Adhaeribacter radiodurans: one gene and its partner. The protein of the gene in region 2 interacts with the protein of the main gene of each other region in a pairwise test. Links are inferred from orthologs where the notes say so. Each region holds a gene or a part of one and is shown on either strand. Other genes may lie near its edges.

What was found. Proteins that work in one complex are often made in the same cells at the same time.
Region 1: the proteins of uvrA (region 2) and uvrB interact in binary tests that used the Escherichia coli proteins (3 or more experiments, as listed by UniProt). The link is inferred for Adhaeribacter radiodurans from one-to-one orthologs.

The regions. Positions count from the first base shown.
Region 1 is NZ_CP055153.1:6,699,062-6,703,545, reverse strand. Bases 1-2,911 are described here. They hold uvrB (excinuclease ABC subunit UvrB), read right to left. Parts: upstream 2,513-2,911; coding sequence 488-2,512; downstream 1-487. Other genes in these bases: HUW48_RS26345 (SH3 domain-containing protein), read left to right, coding at 2,862-2,911; HUW48_RS26355 (GNAT family N-acetyltransferase), read right to left, coding at 1-227. In the rest of the region: more of HUW48_RS26345, read left to right, coding at 2,912-3,245; HUW48_RS26340 (hypothetical protein), read left to right, coding at 3,538-3,786; HUW48_RS27420 (hypothetical protein), read left to right, coding at 3,791-3,919; HUW48_RS26335 (hypothetical protein), read right to left, coding at 4,146-4,454. UniProt on the Escherichia coli protein: The UvrABC repair system catalyzes the recognition and processing of DNA lesions. A damage recognition complex composed of 2 UvrA and 2 UvrB subunits scans DNA for abnormalities.
Region 2 is NZ_CP055153.1:4,943,073-4,952,069, reverse strand. What follows is about bases 3,391-6,864. They hold uvrA (excinuclease ABC subunit UvrA), read right to left. Parts: upstream 6,489-6,864; coding sequence 3,591-6,488; downstream 3,391-3,590. Also shown: HUW48_RS19655 (DUF6056 family protein), read right to left, coding at 1-896; HUW48_RS19650 (enoyl-CoA hydratase-related protein), read left to right, coding at 1,223-2,002; HUW48_RS19645 (DUF4142 domain-containing protein), read left to right, coding at 2,077-2,697; HUW48_RS19640 (hypothetical protein), read right to left, coding at 2,880-3,176; HUW48_RS19630 (lytic transglycosylase domain-containing protein), read right to left, coding at 6,954-7,871; HUW48_RS19625 (hypothetical protein), read right to left, coding at 7,959-8,600; HUW48_RS19620 (LOG family protein), read right to left, coding at 8,794-8,997. UniProt on the Escherichia coli protein: The UvrABC repair system catalyzes the recognition and processing of DNA lesions. UvrA is an ATPase and a DNA-binding protein. A damage recognition complex composed of 2 UvrA and 2 UvrB subunits scans DNA for abnormalities.

The DNA of each region.
Region 1 (4,484 bases), 1.8 Mb from region 2 along the record:
GATAAATAGGTAACAAAAGCAAAATCGGAGAGTGCCCGCGAAATTCCTACCAACTGCACTCCAGCCCAAGCTGTAATTACTAAATTAGCGTGTTGCAGCATAGCCTGCATTCGGGCCCGATCGTGAATGGGACGGCGTTCGCCCAAGGTAGAGGCTTCGTACAAAGCCAGCATTTCATTTAAATCTATTTCATTTCCAGTGCGGTAAGTAATAAGTGGACTTGGCATTTTGCAAGATAATTTATAAGAAGAATCCGGTTTCTGTATTCAAATAAAGGATATTTTAGATAAACTTACTCACCTTCTGTAAAGGAAATAAAGTAAAGTTAGGATTAAGCGATTTCAATTACATTAAAGATTGATTATGGAAATAGTAAATAGTAGTCACTTATTATTCTCAGATTAAATTTTATTTCTAATCGTACTTCAGATTTACTAATTAAACCGCATAAAAAAGCCTTCTGTTCTTTGCAGAAGGCTTTTTGAATTTAATCACGTTTATTTTTCAACAACTTGCGTAATTCAGCGAGCTCATCGCGGTACTTGGCAGCTTGCAGGAAGTCTAGCTCTTTGGCAGCGCCTTCCATTTGCTTTTCCGTTTTCTTAATGAGCTTTTCGAGCTCTTCGCGCTTCATGTACTGTATTACTGGTTCCGCAGCAATAGATACTTCGGCAGGTCCGGCGTATACTTTCGGAGTTGGTCGGGCATCTGCCACCGCCGTTTGCTCAAATATTTCTTCTTTCGATTTACGTACCGTGGTTGGTGTAATACCATTTGCTTCGTTGTAAGCCATTTGCACTGCCCGTCTACGGTTAGTCTCATCAATGGTACGTTGCATAGAACCTGTCATGCGATCGGCGTACATAATTACTTTACCCTGGCTATTCCGGGCAGCCCGACCAGTAGTTTGAATCAACGAGCGCTGATCGCGGAGGAAGCCTTCTTTATCAGCATCCAGCACGGCCACCAACGATACTTCCGGTAAATCCAAGCCTTCGCGCAGTAAGTTTACCCCGATTAACACATCAATATGCCCCAAACGCAGTTCCCGTAATATCTCTACCCTATCTAAAGACTTAATTTCGGAATGGATGTATTTTACTTTAATGTTCAATTTCTCCATGTACTTGGAAAGCTCTTCGGCCATACGTTTAGTGAGGGTAGTAACCAATATGCGATCGCCCATTTTAATGCGTTCGTCAATTTCATCGAGTAAATCATCTACCTGATTTACGCTAGGTCTTACCTCAATTATGGGATCCAGCAGACCGGTTGGCCGGATAATTTGCTCAACTATTACCCCTCCGGATTTCTGAAGTTCATAATCGCCGGGTGTGGCGCTCACAAATAAGGTCTGCTTCATCATCGACTCGAACTCGTTGAAAGTAAGCGGACGATTATCCATCGCCGACGGCAACCGGAATCCCCACTCTACCAACGCAGTTTTGCGGGAGCGGTCGCCACCCCACATGGCCCGCACCTGGGGTGTAGTAACGTGGCTTTCGTCGATTACCATCAGGTAATCGTTCGGGAAATAATCTAACAAACAGAAAGGCCGCGCTCCCGGGCTACGCCGGTCAAAATACCGCGAATAGTTTTCGATACCCGAACAATAACCCAATTCCCGGATCATTTCCAGGTCAAATTCGGTCCTTTCTTTAATTCTTTTGGCTTCTTCGTCGCGGCTTTCTTTTGAGAAATACTCATGCTGCGCCATTAAATCGAACTGAATTTCGCGGATTGCCTGTTGCATAACGTCTTGCCCGGTTACGAATAAGTTAGCCGGATACAACGCAATCTGCTCTTCTTCGGCGATCATTTTACCTGAAGCCGGATCAATGCGCCGGATAGACTCAATCTCGTCGCCAAAAAAGTAAATTCGGTAAGCATAATCCGCGTATGCCGGGAAAATATCAACGGTATCACCTTTCACCCGGAAATTTCCACGGGAAAATTCGGCCTCGGTGCGGCTATACAAAATCTGGACAAACTGATATAGTAATTGATTGCGGCTTACGCGCCGACCGGGCTGTAAATAAATAACATTCTTTCCAAATTCTTCGGGGTTACCAATACCGTAAATACACGATACCGATGCCACCACAATAATATCGCGCCGCCCCGACAGTAACGATGAAGTACAGTGCAGCCGCAGTTTCTCAATTTCTTCGTTAATGGCTAAGTCTTTCTCAATAAAAGTATTAGAAGAAGCTATGTAAGCCTCGGGTTGGTAGTAATCGTAATACGAAATAAAATACTCCACGGCATTATTCGGGAAGAACTGTTTAAACTCGCCATAAAGCTGAGCGGCCAATGTTTTGTTGTGGCACAATACCAGGGTAGGTTTTTGCACCTGCTGAATAACGTTAGCTACCGTAAAGGTTTTTCCGGTTCCCGTGGCGCCTAATAATACTTGCGCCGGTTCGCCGTTTTGCACGCCTTCCACTAATTGCGCAATAGCTTTAGGTTGGTCGCCGGTGGGTTTATATTCAGAAGTTAAATTAAAATCCATGCAGATTTTTTAAAGATTTGTGAACATATTATAACAATTTACAACCTCTTAGAGTTGCTTGTCTTCTTAATTAAATCCTGATCTACTGCTCAATTAGTAAATTTTTTATAATTGTTTTAAGATAACTAATTTATTTACGCTAAACAGATTTTCTTTTCTCTATTGCGTGGTGCTGTTAATTAGCTTATATTGAAACAGCTACCATACTAATATTATAAAAACAAGGAAAAATATTTGAATAAACTACAAGTATATTACCGGTTACAGTCTGACTTTAAAGTAATTTTTAAAGCCTTCTTCTTTATCATGCCCCTAAATACAATACTCCGAACCAAATCAATCCAACTAAATGAAAACAAATTTACTTTATCTACTAAGCTTTTATTTTATCTCGGGCTGCGCGCCTACTCTCTCCCCTTCCTCCTACGAAGGAAGCAGCAATTATAAGCCAATTAATGAAACTTACACCGCCGGAAGAAGCGGCGTATCCCTGAGAAGAATCCCAAAGATTTTTGCTCCCGTATCTAAAAATATTCAGGTAGGCGATACGGTTTATGTATATGGCCGATTAAACCACGATTGGTACGTTGTGCGCCGAAACGGAAGAAAGTATTTTGCTCCTTTTAGAAATATTTATCAGTTCCGGACAACGGTAACCACCGCTAAAACTTACCAACCCATTCCTGATTCCTCTACCCTGCATCTTATTCATATTCCACTATTGGCTGAATAGGTTAACTTTATCTATACATCGTATTTCAAAACGCACCCGGTATAAGGCTACTTTTGCCATTGCTAAAGCCTGCCCATTTAGCTTGCAATTAGTAATGATAAAAGTAGTGCAATTTGACTCCACATCTATTTTGTGGCACAATATTTACTTATACTAATAAGTAAATATTAATCAATCGCTTATGCTTCTTCAATTACTCATTCTAAGACTAATATGTATAGTAACTTCCCAAAAGAAGACTGATTCTCAGGATCTTTTTATTTGAAGCTAATCGTATTAGAACTACTTTAAGATGAATCATCCCTATTTTTCCTGTATTAGCCGTGAGCAAAAGGCAGCTTTAGTACGAGTAAAAGGTAATTTCCTGGCCGATCGCCTCAACGGCGAACACCTGGTCTATCTTTTCAGTTTAGATACATTCTTTGTCGAAATCTGGTACCGCCGGGACAACTTCGAGATTGATTTGGTATTGAGTTTTAAAAGTGCCACTCTTTTAGAACCTTATCTGGAAAAAGTAAATTTTGATCAATTAATTGGTTAATACCATGAAAGAGTGGCAGTGGACCGTAGCCTTAATTGGGTTAAGTTGGGTAGTTGGGTTAGGCATTCAATGGTTAAGGGAGTACCGGCCATTAAAGCCGAATAAACGGCGTAAATACAAAAACTTATCATAAGTAAAGAAACGCTAGTATCAAGATAGCAGACGCCAGACTTTTCGCGGCTTAATATTTAATTATCAAAATACCGCGCAATAATCTCGCCCTGCAGGATAGTAAATTAATTTTGTACAATTACTTATTACGAAAAAGAAGTCATAAAAAAACCCATGCCAAAAGGATGGGCTTAGTATAATTGTAGTATAGTGTAAGATATTTTTATAATCTACCCGCAAGCGGTTGATTAATACTTGATTTCAATTTCGCGAACTATGCGCGGGTACGACGACTGGCAACTAAACTCCACATCCTGAAAGCTTTTAAACGAAATACTTTTATTTTCTTGCCGGTCGGCAGTTTTCAGGTTATTAACAATCAACACATTACTAAATTGGCCTCGATTTACGCCGCTACTATCAAATACCGGTTGCGATTTACCAATTACATGGTTACTGGTAATTTCTACATAATACGCTTGTATACCACATCCGCCCCGGCAAATAACACGGCCACTAATTAACTCAACTGTTTCGTCTGGAGTGCAGGCAAACAAAAGGCAAGTACATCCAATTAAAAATATTAC
Region 2 (8,997 bases):
TTGGGCAACCATTTGCCAGCAAACGGAAAAAGTAAAACACTTATTAAAAGTAGCGGGGAGTTTAGGAGCCAGTTAAGCGCATTATTCAGGGGAATTACCAAGGCATGTCCGGCCGCATACCAGAAATCGTGTCGTAAAGAATATTCATGCTCCCGCACGCTATTACCCGGGGCAAAAATAACCAAGCTGCAAGCGGCAGTCGCTACTACTAGCAACCAAAGCAAAAAATAATTAATTGTACGGTGCTGGTAAGTAAAAAGTAAAAAAAAGCAAACTAACAGAAAAACGAGCATTGCCATACTGGTTTCGTTACAACCAATAACAGCCACTACTAATAAAGTAATCAGCAACTTGCGTAATAGAGTATGATTACCCGGAAACGGCTGGTAATAACGAATCAGAAGAATAAGTAAATACAATAACAGGATATTGGCCGATTGATACGTAATAGCTCCGGACATCCAGTAAATTGTTTGAGCTACTGTAGGCATCTGGTGAAGATACATTATCAATATTAGTAACGCGAAGGCTAACGTAATTTTTCGGGAGAACCCAGAATGGCTCAGAACCTTAACAAAATTGTACAAACCGGCAGTTAAAAGTATTAGGAAAATAACGGGTAATACTTTGTATAAAGCAATGGAGCGATAAACCAGAGGATTAAAGCTGCCCAAAAACATAGCCGTATACCGGCCACTCCAGTTTTGCCGAATGGCTAATTGAGCTTGCCAGGGTCCTTTCGCTATAACCAGGTTAGTTAGCCAGAAATCATCGGCCGATGGGTGACAAAAAGCGGCTAAAAGCAAAAAAGGCAGCAACGCTAAACCGAGTACGAGTAAAGCACCATTTACGCTTACTAATCGATTTAATTTATTAGCTAGTAATGAATAAAACATGCCGCAAACTGCTTCCTTAAGTTCGGGCAAATCTAAAGCAATTTTGCAGGATTAAGAAGTAAGTGATTTTATAAAAGTGGGTTGATTAGGTTTAAAGGTATTTTACAACTGTTCAGCTTTTATTTAAACACGCCAAGTACATTATTAGTAAACAGAAATTCTCGTACCTAACTGAAAGTGTAGGACAGGTTTGGTTTTAATCCGTTCTATTTATTTTTTATAAAAACTTGCTTATAAGATTATAGAAATATCTGAAAACCAATGTTAATTAAATCTGAAATAAGTAGATTTAAATCCTTGCACTGATAACTTTCCTGGAATTTCTTATGTACGAAACACTGCTGCTTCAACTAGTCAATGGTATTGCCACTATTACTTTAAACCGGCCTGAGGTTTATAATGCCGTTAATGAAAAGCTTACTTATGAGTTACAAGATGCTTTAAAACAGATTACCCGAAGCCCCGAAATCCGGGTGCTGGTTTTTACAGGTTATGGTAAAGCTTTTTGCTCGGGCCAGGACTTAAAAGAAGCTTCCCAATTGGAGAACCAGTCTTTAGCAGATTCTTTGCATAAACGGTATAATCCTGTAATTAGGGCTATGCGGGAATTACCAAAACCAATTATTGGCAAATTAAATGGAGTAGCGGCCGGGGCTGGTTGTTCCTTGATTTTAGCCTGCGATATGATAATTGCTTCTGAAGCGGCAAGTTTAAGTCAGTTATTTATAAATATTGGATTAGTGCCCGATTCAGGTTCTTCGTTTTTTCTGCCGCGTTTAGTAGGAAGCTTAAAGGCTTTTGAATTATGTACCCTTGGTACCAAAATTACGGCGCACGATGCTTTAGAATTAGGCTTGGTCAACCAGGTAGTAACCGCCGAAGCGCTGGATAAAACTGTTCAACAATTAGCCGAACGGTATGCCGCTGCTCCTACTAAAGCCATTGGTTTAATTAAAAAAATGATACAAAAGTCGGGTAGCGCAACGCTAAACGAAATGCTCGATTACGAAGCGCATTGCCAGGAAATTGCCGGACAATCTGCTGATTTCCGGGAAGGTGTAACTGCCTTCCTGGAAAAAAGAACAGCTAACTTTACGGGGAGTTAGTTATTGTAAAGCTCCTAAAACGTAATAAAAATTGCTGCGTATAGAGTTAAAAAATTGTATAACCGAATAAAACTATGAGAAAATTAACTATTGGCAGCCTGCTTGCCTTTGCTTTAATAACAGGCTTTGGCTGTAACTCCAACAAAAGCAACTCCGAAAACGCAACTGATGCAACCTCAACAGATGCTTCTTCCAGTGCTGATTCCGGTAGCATGACTTCTTCGGATACTACGGCCAGCTCTAATATGAATGCTACGCCAACCAACCAGTCAGCTAATGATTTTATGCTGAAAGCGGCTAGCGGTGGTATGATGGAAGTAACGTTAGGTAAACTGGCCCAGGAAAAAGCCAGTAACGCCGATGTAAAAGCATTCGGTCAGAAAATGGTAGAAGACCATAGTAAAGCAAATGCAGAACTAAAAACGCTGGCGGCTTCTAAAAATGTAACTCTGCCTGTAGAATTGATTGCGGAACACCAAAAGCATGTGGATGCCATGTCGAAAATGTCGGGAGCGGATTTTGATAAGCATTACATGACCATGATGGTTGAAGATCATCAGAAAGATATTTCTGAATTTGAGGAAGCTTCGAAAAACGAAGATGCCGATGTTAAAGGATTTGCTTCTAAAACGCTTCCTGTTTTAAAAATGCACTTAGAAATGGCGCAAAAAGCAAACGCTAAAGTGTCTAAGTAAACGAAGTAAACGTGAATTAGTAAATAAAAAGGCCGAAGCTTGAAAGTAGCTTCGGCCTTTTTATTTACTAAATTTAGAGTAACTACTTAGAAGAAACATTGGTAACTTCTTAAAAAAATAGAACTCCTTTACCTAATCTAGAAGCTTACCAAGGTTTAATTAATAGTACGTTTATGGCTCTTTTAGTAAAATAGTACGTTATGATTACCGTTATCCAGGTAAGGCGTCACCTCTTCTTCCGGAATAAGTTTATAAGTGGTGTTTAAAGTATCTTCGTCGCTATTATATTTTGTAATTTCCAGTAAATACTCGTTTTCCATTACGGTTCTATAAACCGAGTAAGTAGTAGGTATAAAAGCCGGATTGGAAGTAGCATCATCGTTGGCTAAAATACCTAATGCTACCTGATCCAAATGATCAACCACATAAAGCTCTCCGCTATCTGTGGTGATTAAATTTAACTGGGTCGTGTCCTTCATCTCAGCGTTTCTCCTCAACAATATAGTCTGACGGAAGTGTAATTATTTTTACTTGAAAGTTATACTGCAAAGTAAATTCTTAACTGTTACGGAGAAAACTTTTTTTGGATTTAATTTTTATTTTTTATCCTGCAATAACCAGAATAGGTATCACATTTTACTTATTCAGTATAAGATAGTGAATAAGTTATTGATTTACAATAAAATATAATAGGAGTTTTAGCCCGGAAAAATCTGTTTTAATTGCGGGAAATTTAAAGTAATAAGACAAAATTAATAATAGTGTTTACAATGAGGAACTTAAGCGCCATAAAAAAATCCTTCCCGGTTGGGGGAAGGATTTGAAAGATTGACTTACGGTGATATGAAAAGGTACTGTATTCCCATGCCTTTATAGGACTTAACTCCGTCATATTAAATGTATTGGCTGGTGCGCAGTTCCTCACGCAGAAAACGCGCAGTATAGCCCTTATCGCTGGCTGCTACTTCTTCGGGTGTGCCTTGTGCTACAATAGTACCGCCCCGTTCTCCGCCTTCCGGGCCAATGTCAATAATGTAATCGGCCACTTTAATCATATCTAAATTGTGCTCAATGAGCAATACAGTATTGCCTTTGTCTACGAGCCGGTGGATTACATCCGATAAATGCTTAATATCTTCGAAATGCAATCCGGTGGTGGGTTCATCCAGAATGTAAAATGTTTTACCGGTGTCTTTTTTAGCTAATTCAGTTGCTAGTTTTACCCGTTGCGCTTCGCCGCCCGATAGGGTAGTGGCTTGCTGACCTAAAGTAATATAGCCCAATCCTACTTCATGTAATATTTTAATCTTCCGCAAAATGCGGGGTTGGTTATCAAAATACTCCACTGCTTTTTCTACCGTCATGTCCAATACATCGGTAATCGATTTTCCTTTAAAGCGTACTTCTAACGTTTCGCGGTTGTAACGCTTGCCTTTGCAGGTTTCGCAGGGTACATACACATCTGGTAAAAAATTCATTTCGATGGTGCGCATACCGGCTCCTTCGCAAGTTTCGCAGCGACCGCCTTTTACATTAAATGAAAAACGACCCGCCGAATAGCCCCGGATTTTGGCTTCGGGTAATTGGGCAAATAAAGCCCGGATATCCGTAAAAATTCCGGTGTAAGTAGCTGGGTTGGAACGTGGGGTACGACCAATGGGCGACTGATCTACTTCAATTACTTTATCAATGTGCTCTAATCCTTCTATGGCCTTGTAAGGCAAGGGGTCGCGTTTCGCGTTAAAAAAGTACTTGTTCAGAATAGGGTATAAAGTATCGTGGATAAGCGTAGATTTACCGCTACCCGAAACACCCGTAACTGCAATTAATTTACCCAACGGAAATTTTACCGAGAGATTTTTCAGGTTGTGCCCGGTCGATCCTTTCAATTCTAAAAATTTACCGTTGCCGGGCCGTTTTTCAGTGTGTACCTCAATGTGTTTCTGGCCGCTTAAATACTGCGAAGTCAGGCTGCCGGAATTAAATATTTCAGTAGGTGATCCTTCGGCTACAATATGGCCCCCGTGAATTCCCGCACCCGGACCAATATCTAAAACGTGATCAGCGTGCAGAATCATGTCTTTATCGTGTTCTACTACAATTACCGAGTTACCAATATCGCGGAGGTTTTTGAGGGCATTAATCAGTTTTTCGTTATCGCGCTGATGTAAGCCAATGCTGGGTTCATCCATAATGTACAACACCCCCACTAACTGCGTTCCAATTTGAGTGGCCAGCCGGATGCGCTGCGACTCGCCGCCCGATAAAGTACGAACTGAGCGGTGTAAGTTCAAATATTCCAAACCTACATCGAGTAAAAACTTAATGCGTTTCCGGATTTCTTTGAGTAATTCGCGGGCAATTAAATTTTGACGGTCGCTTAAACGGTCTTCCAGGTTTTGAAACCAATCAGCTAATTTACCAATATTGAACTGCGCCAATTCGCCAATATGCAGACCATCAATTTTAAAATGTAAAGATTCTTTTTTGAGTCGGTAGCCTTGGCATTCAGGGCACACGCTGGTTTGGGTATATTCATTAATCCAGGTACGAATAGCATCTGAATCAGAATCCATTTGCTTGCGCAGAAAATTAATAATACCCTCGAACTGCGTGATAAAGTTCTGACCTTTGGCTTTTACGATTATATCTTCATCAATACCATGGAGTAATTGGTTCAATACCGAAGCTGGGATGTCCTGAATGGGCGTGGAAATACTCAGCTTGTTTTGCTTCAGGATGGTTTGAATTTGGTTAAATACCCAGATATCACGGAATTCGCCGAGGGGAGCTATCCCACCGCGACTAATACTTAACCCTTTATCCGGAATAATGGATTCTTCGGTAATTTCCTGAATTTCGCCTAAACCATTACAGGTGGGGCAGGCACCGTAAGGGGAGTTAAACGAAAAGGTATTGGGGGCCGGATCGTCGTAGGCAATGCCGGTAGCCGGGTCCATTAAATGCCGCGAAAAGAAGTATGTTTGGTTGGTATCCGGCTCCAGAATTGTTACGGTGCCTTTGCCATGCGTTAAGGCGTTTTGTACCGAACTGGAAATCCGGTAACGGTCCTCGGTATTTACAATTATTTTATCAATAACAATTTCAATATCGTGAATTTTGTAACGGTCTACCTGCATTTTGGGCACCAACTCCATTAAGTCGCCGTCTACGCGTACGCGCACAAAACCCATTTTTCGAATTTGCTCAAACAATTCCCGGTAATGACCTTTACGGCCTTTTACTACCGGAGCCAGAATAATCAATTTCTTTTTATCAAAGTTGTCGAGAATGTGATTCACAATCTGGTCATCCGACTGCCGGATCATGCGCTCGCCGGTTACGTAGCTAAAAGCTTCGGCGGTGCGGGCATAGAGCAGACGCAGAAAATCGTAAATTTCGGTAATGGTGCCAACTGTAGAGCGTGGGTTGCGGCTGGTTGTTTTTTGCTCAATGGAAATAACCGGGCTCAAACCCTCAATTTTATCTACGTTGGGCCGTTCCAGGCCACCCAAAAAAGAGCGGGCATAAGCCGAGAAGGTTTCCATGTAGCGGCGTTGTCCTTCGGCGTAAATAGTATCAAAGGCCAACGACGATTTGCCGCTGCCGCTAATGCCGGTAAACACCACCAGCTTATTGCGCGGAATCTGCAGGCTTATATTTTTTAAATTATGCTCCCGAGCACCATAAACTTCAATTAAAGGTGCTTCGGTAGTAGTGGTAGTTTCGGTAGTTTCCGCCGTAGCGGTACCATTATCTATAAGGGAATTTGCTTCTTTTTTTGAGGCCATTGCAGGGCTTAATTAATCCGCAAAGATACGCAAAAACAAGCGTATTAGCAGGTTAAGGTTAATCTTATCTTAACTAATTTTCAGCCCTTTTAGTTTAATTTAAATGCGTTGTTCTGTAGGCGTAAAGTAGAGGCGGCTATCCTCATTTTCTTAAATTTTTATTTTTTAATGTTGGAAATTAGCCGGGATTGAGGCTTGTTTATGTGCGGCAGGAACTAGCTGACTAGCATGGCGAAAACCTGCTAAAAGCCGTTTGTGAAGACACAAACTGCGGCATCAGAATTACAGCTTTAGAATAGAATAAGACTTTCACTAAAGTGGACAATGTTGTCGCTGCCCATGAACAGAACCACTGATTTTCCCGCCTAGTGGCATTCAGCGCCATGGTTTGTGTCTTCGCAAACAGCAATATCTGCTTATCAAATAAACTTAAAATTTAAAAATGCTGGCTTCCAAGTAGCTATCTTAATCACGCGCGGAGTTTACCGGGGCCTGCGGAAGTTGCAGAGAGTAAATGGCTGTAGTATCGGCTACCGTTAATTTGTACCCTTTCAACCACGGATTATGTAATCGTAAGGTTTTATAATTAATACCTTGTTCCAAGGCAAACTGTGGTAAATCTTCTATGGTAGAGTTTATGGTTATAGAACGAATAGGTACCGGAGGATAAGCATCTGCTTGCATCAGGTCAAAACCATAGCGCTTAGGGTTTTCCATTATTTCTTTTAAGGCTAAAATCCGGAATACATACCGCGAGGTTTCTTCGTTCAGGTACAAATCGTAGTAAGAAGTAACTTTTTGAGTTTTAAGAGCCGCTTGTAAACCTCCCATTCCCCGGTTATACGAGGCGGCAGCGTTAGTCCAGGAACCGAAGCGTTGCTTTGCTTTTTTAAAGTAACTACTGGCCGCAATGGTCGATTTCTCGAAATGATACCGCTCATCTACTTCGTTGTTAATGGTTAGCTTTAATTCCCGGGCCGTAGGCGGCATAAACTGCCAGACCCCTACAGCGCCTTTCGGTGAAATAACATTACCGAGTAAACTTTCGGCCAGAGCTACGTACTTAAAATCGGCGGGTAAGCCGTTTGCTTCCAGCAATCGTTCCATTTCGGGTAAGGAGCGCTGCATGCGTTTTAAAGCGAGTAAAACATTTGAATGGAAGTACGCATTTGATTGTAGTTCCCGGTCCAAACGTTCGGCTACGTCGGGTATTTCTAAGGGTACGGGTTCGCCGGCAAACGTTAAGCTTTTAGGTAATGGAAAAGGCCGATGCCCCAAATTAGCTAGCTGATTGGGGTTTACCTGCTGGCTGCATAAATTTACTACGCCTAACAAACAAGCCAGAAAAAATAAGTATTTGAAGTAAGGAGTGAGGTATGCCATGCGTAATATCTTTACTAGTTCGGAGTTTTAACAACCCGGTTCTTCAGAGGTTGGTTCTGATTATTAAAGGTTTTTACTTAATTGTAATTAGCGTGTCGGTGGTGTTTTAGGATGAGTTTTTAAATTTTCTAAATATTTATAAAGTTTTAGGTACTCTTTGTTGTCAAGAAATTTGGGAGAAATAACAATTCTATAACTGCTTCCTCTGTCGTTCAAATCAAAATTAACAATAGCTACATTGCCGTCTACTGGTGGTGAAGATGGTGTTTTATCCGGAGAAATATTAGGTTTATCATCTAGTCGAAAGAGGTTTTTTGTTAATCCAAAAATAATATCTTGCTGAGCCGGTGTAAGCTTAATTTTCTTAGTATCTACAATTTCCTTAACAATATTTATAGAGTCAGGTAAGTTGGTATCAGTTAAATGCACGTATTGAATAACATAAAGATGATTTTTTTCAAAATCAATCTGCTTATCTGCCGCTTCATCATAATAACGCCCTTCATTTTGAATAACATAAAGCCATCCACTATCCTGTCCTAATTTGTTTTTATCAACTTTGGCAAGATCTTCTTTTTTAATAAATGGAAAAGGATAATGTTGAAGTTCTAAACTAATGTTGAAATCATAGAATTTGTACTGGGTATTAGTTTTATCTTGTCCTAAAACTGAAGAAGATTCTTGAATAAAAAATATAATTATAAGCAAGTAAAAGTTTGATAGCTTCATTTATATTTTAAATTCTGAGAACTATAAGCTTATTAGCTATTTATTTATATAGCTTGATTTATCTTAAGTAACTGGACAAAACTAGTTTAATATACTGGATGTCGAGATCAACAAAATATTGCATTTATATACTGTTACTTATACCCACAAAAGTCTAATATCTAATATCTTGATACTTTTGTCTCTTTACTTATTAGAAGTTCGGTGATAGTAAATACTTACCGTAGAAGTCGTCGATTACTTTAACCGCATCGGTGGCATTATCAACCAGGTGCACCAAATTTAAATCTTCCGGGCTGATGTTATTTTCACTGTGCAGCATTACGTCTTCAATCCAGTCGAATAAGCCCTGCCAGTATTTTTTGCCTACCAGAATAATCGGGAATTTGCCAATTTT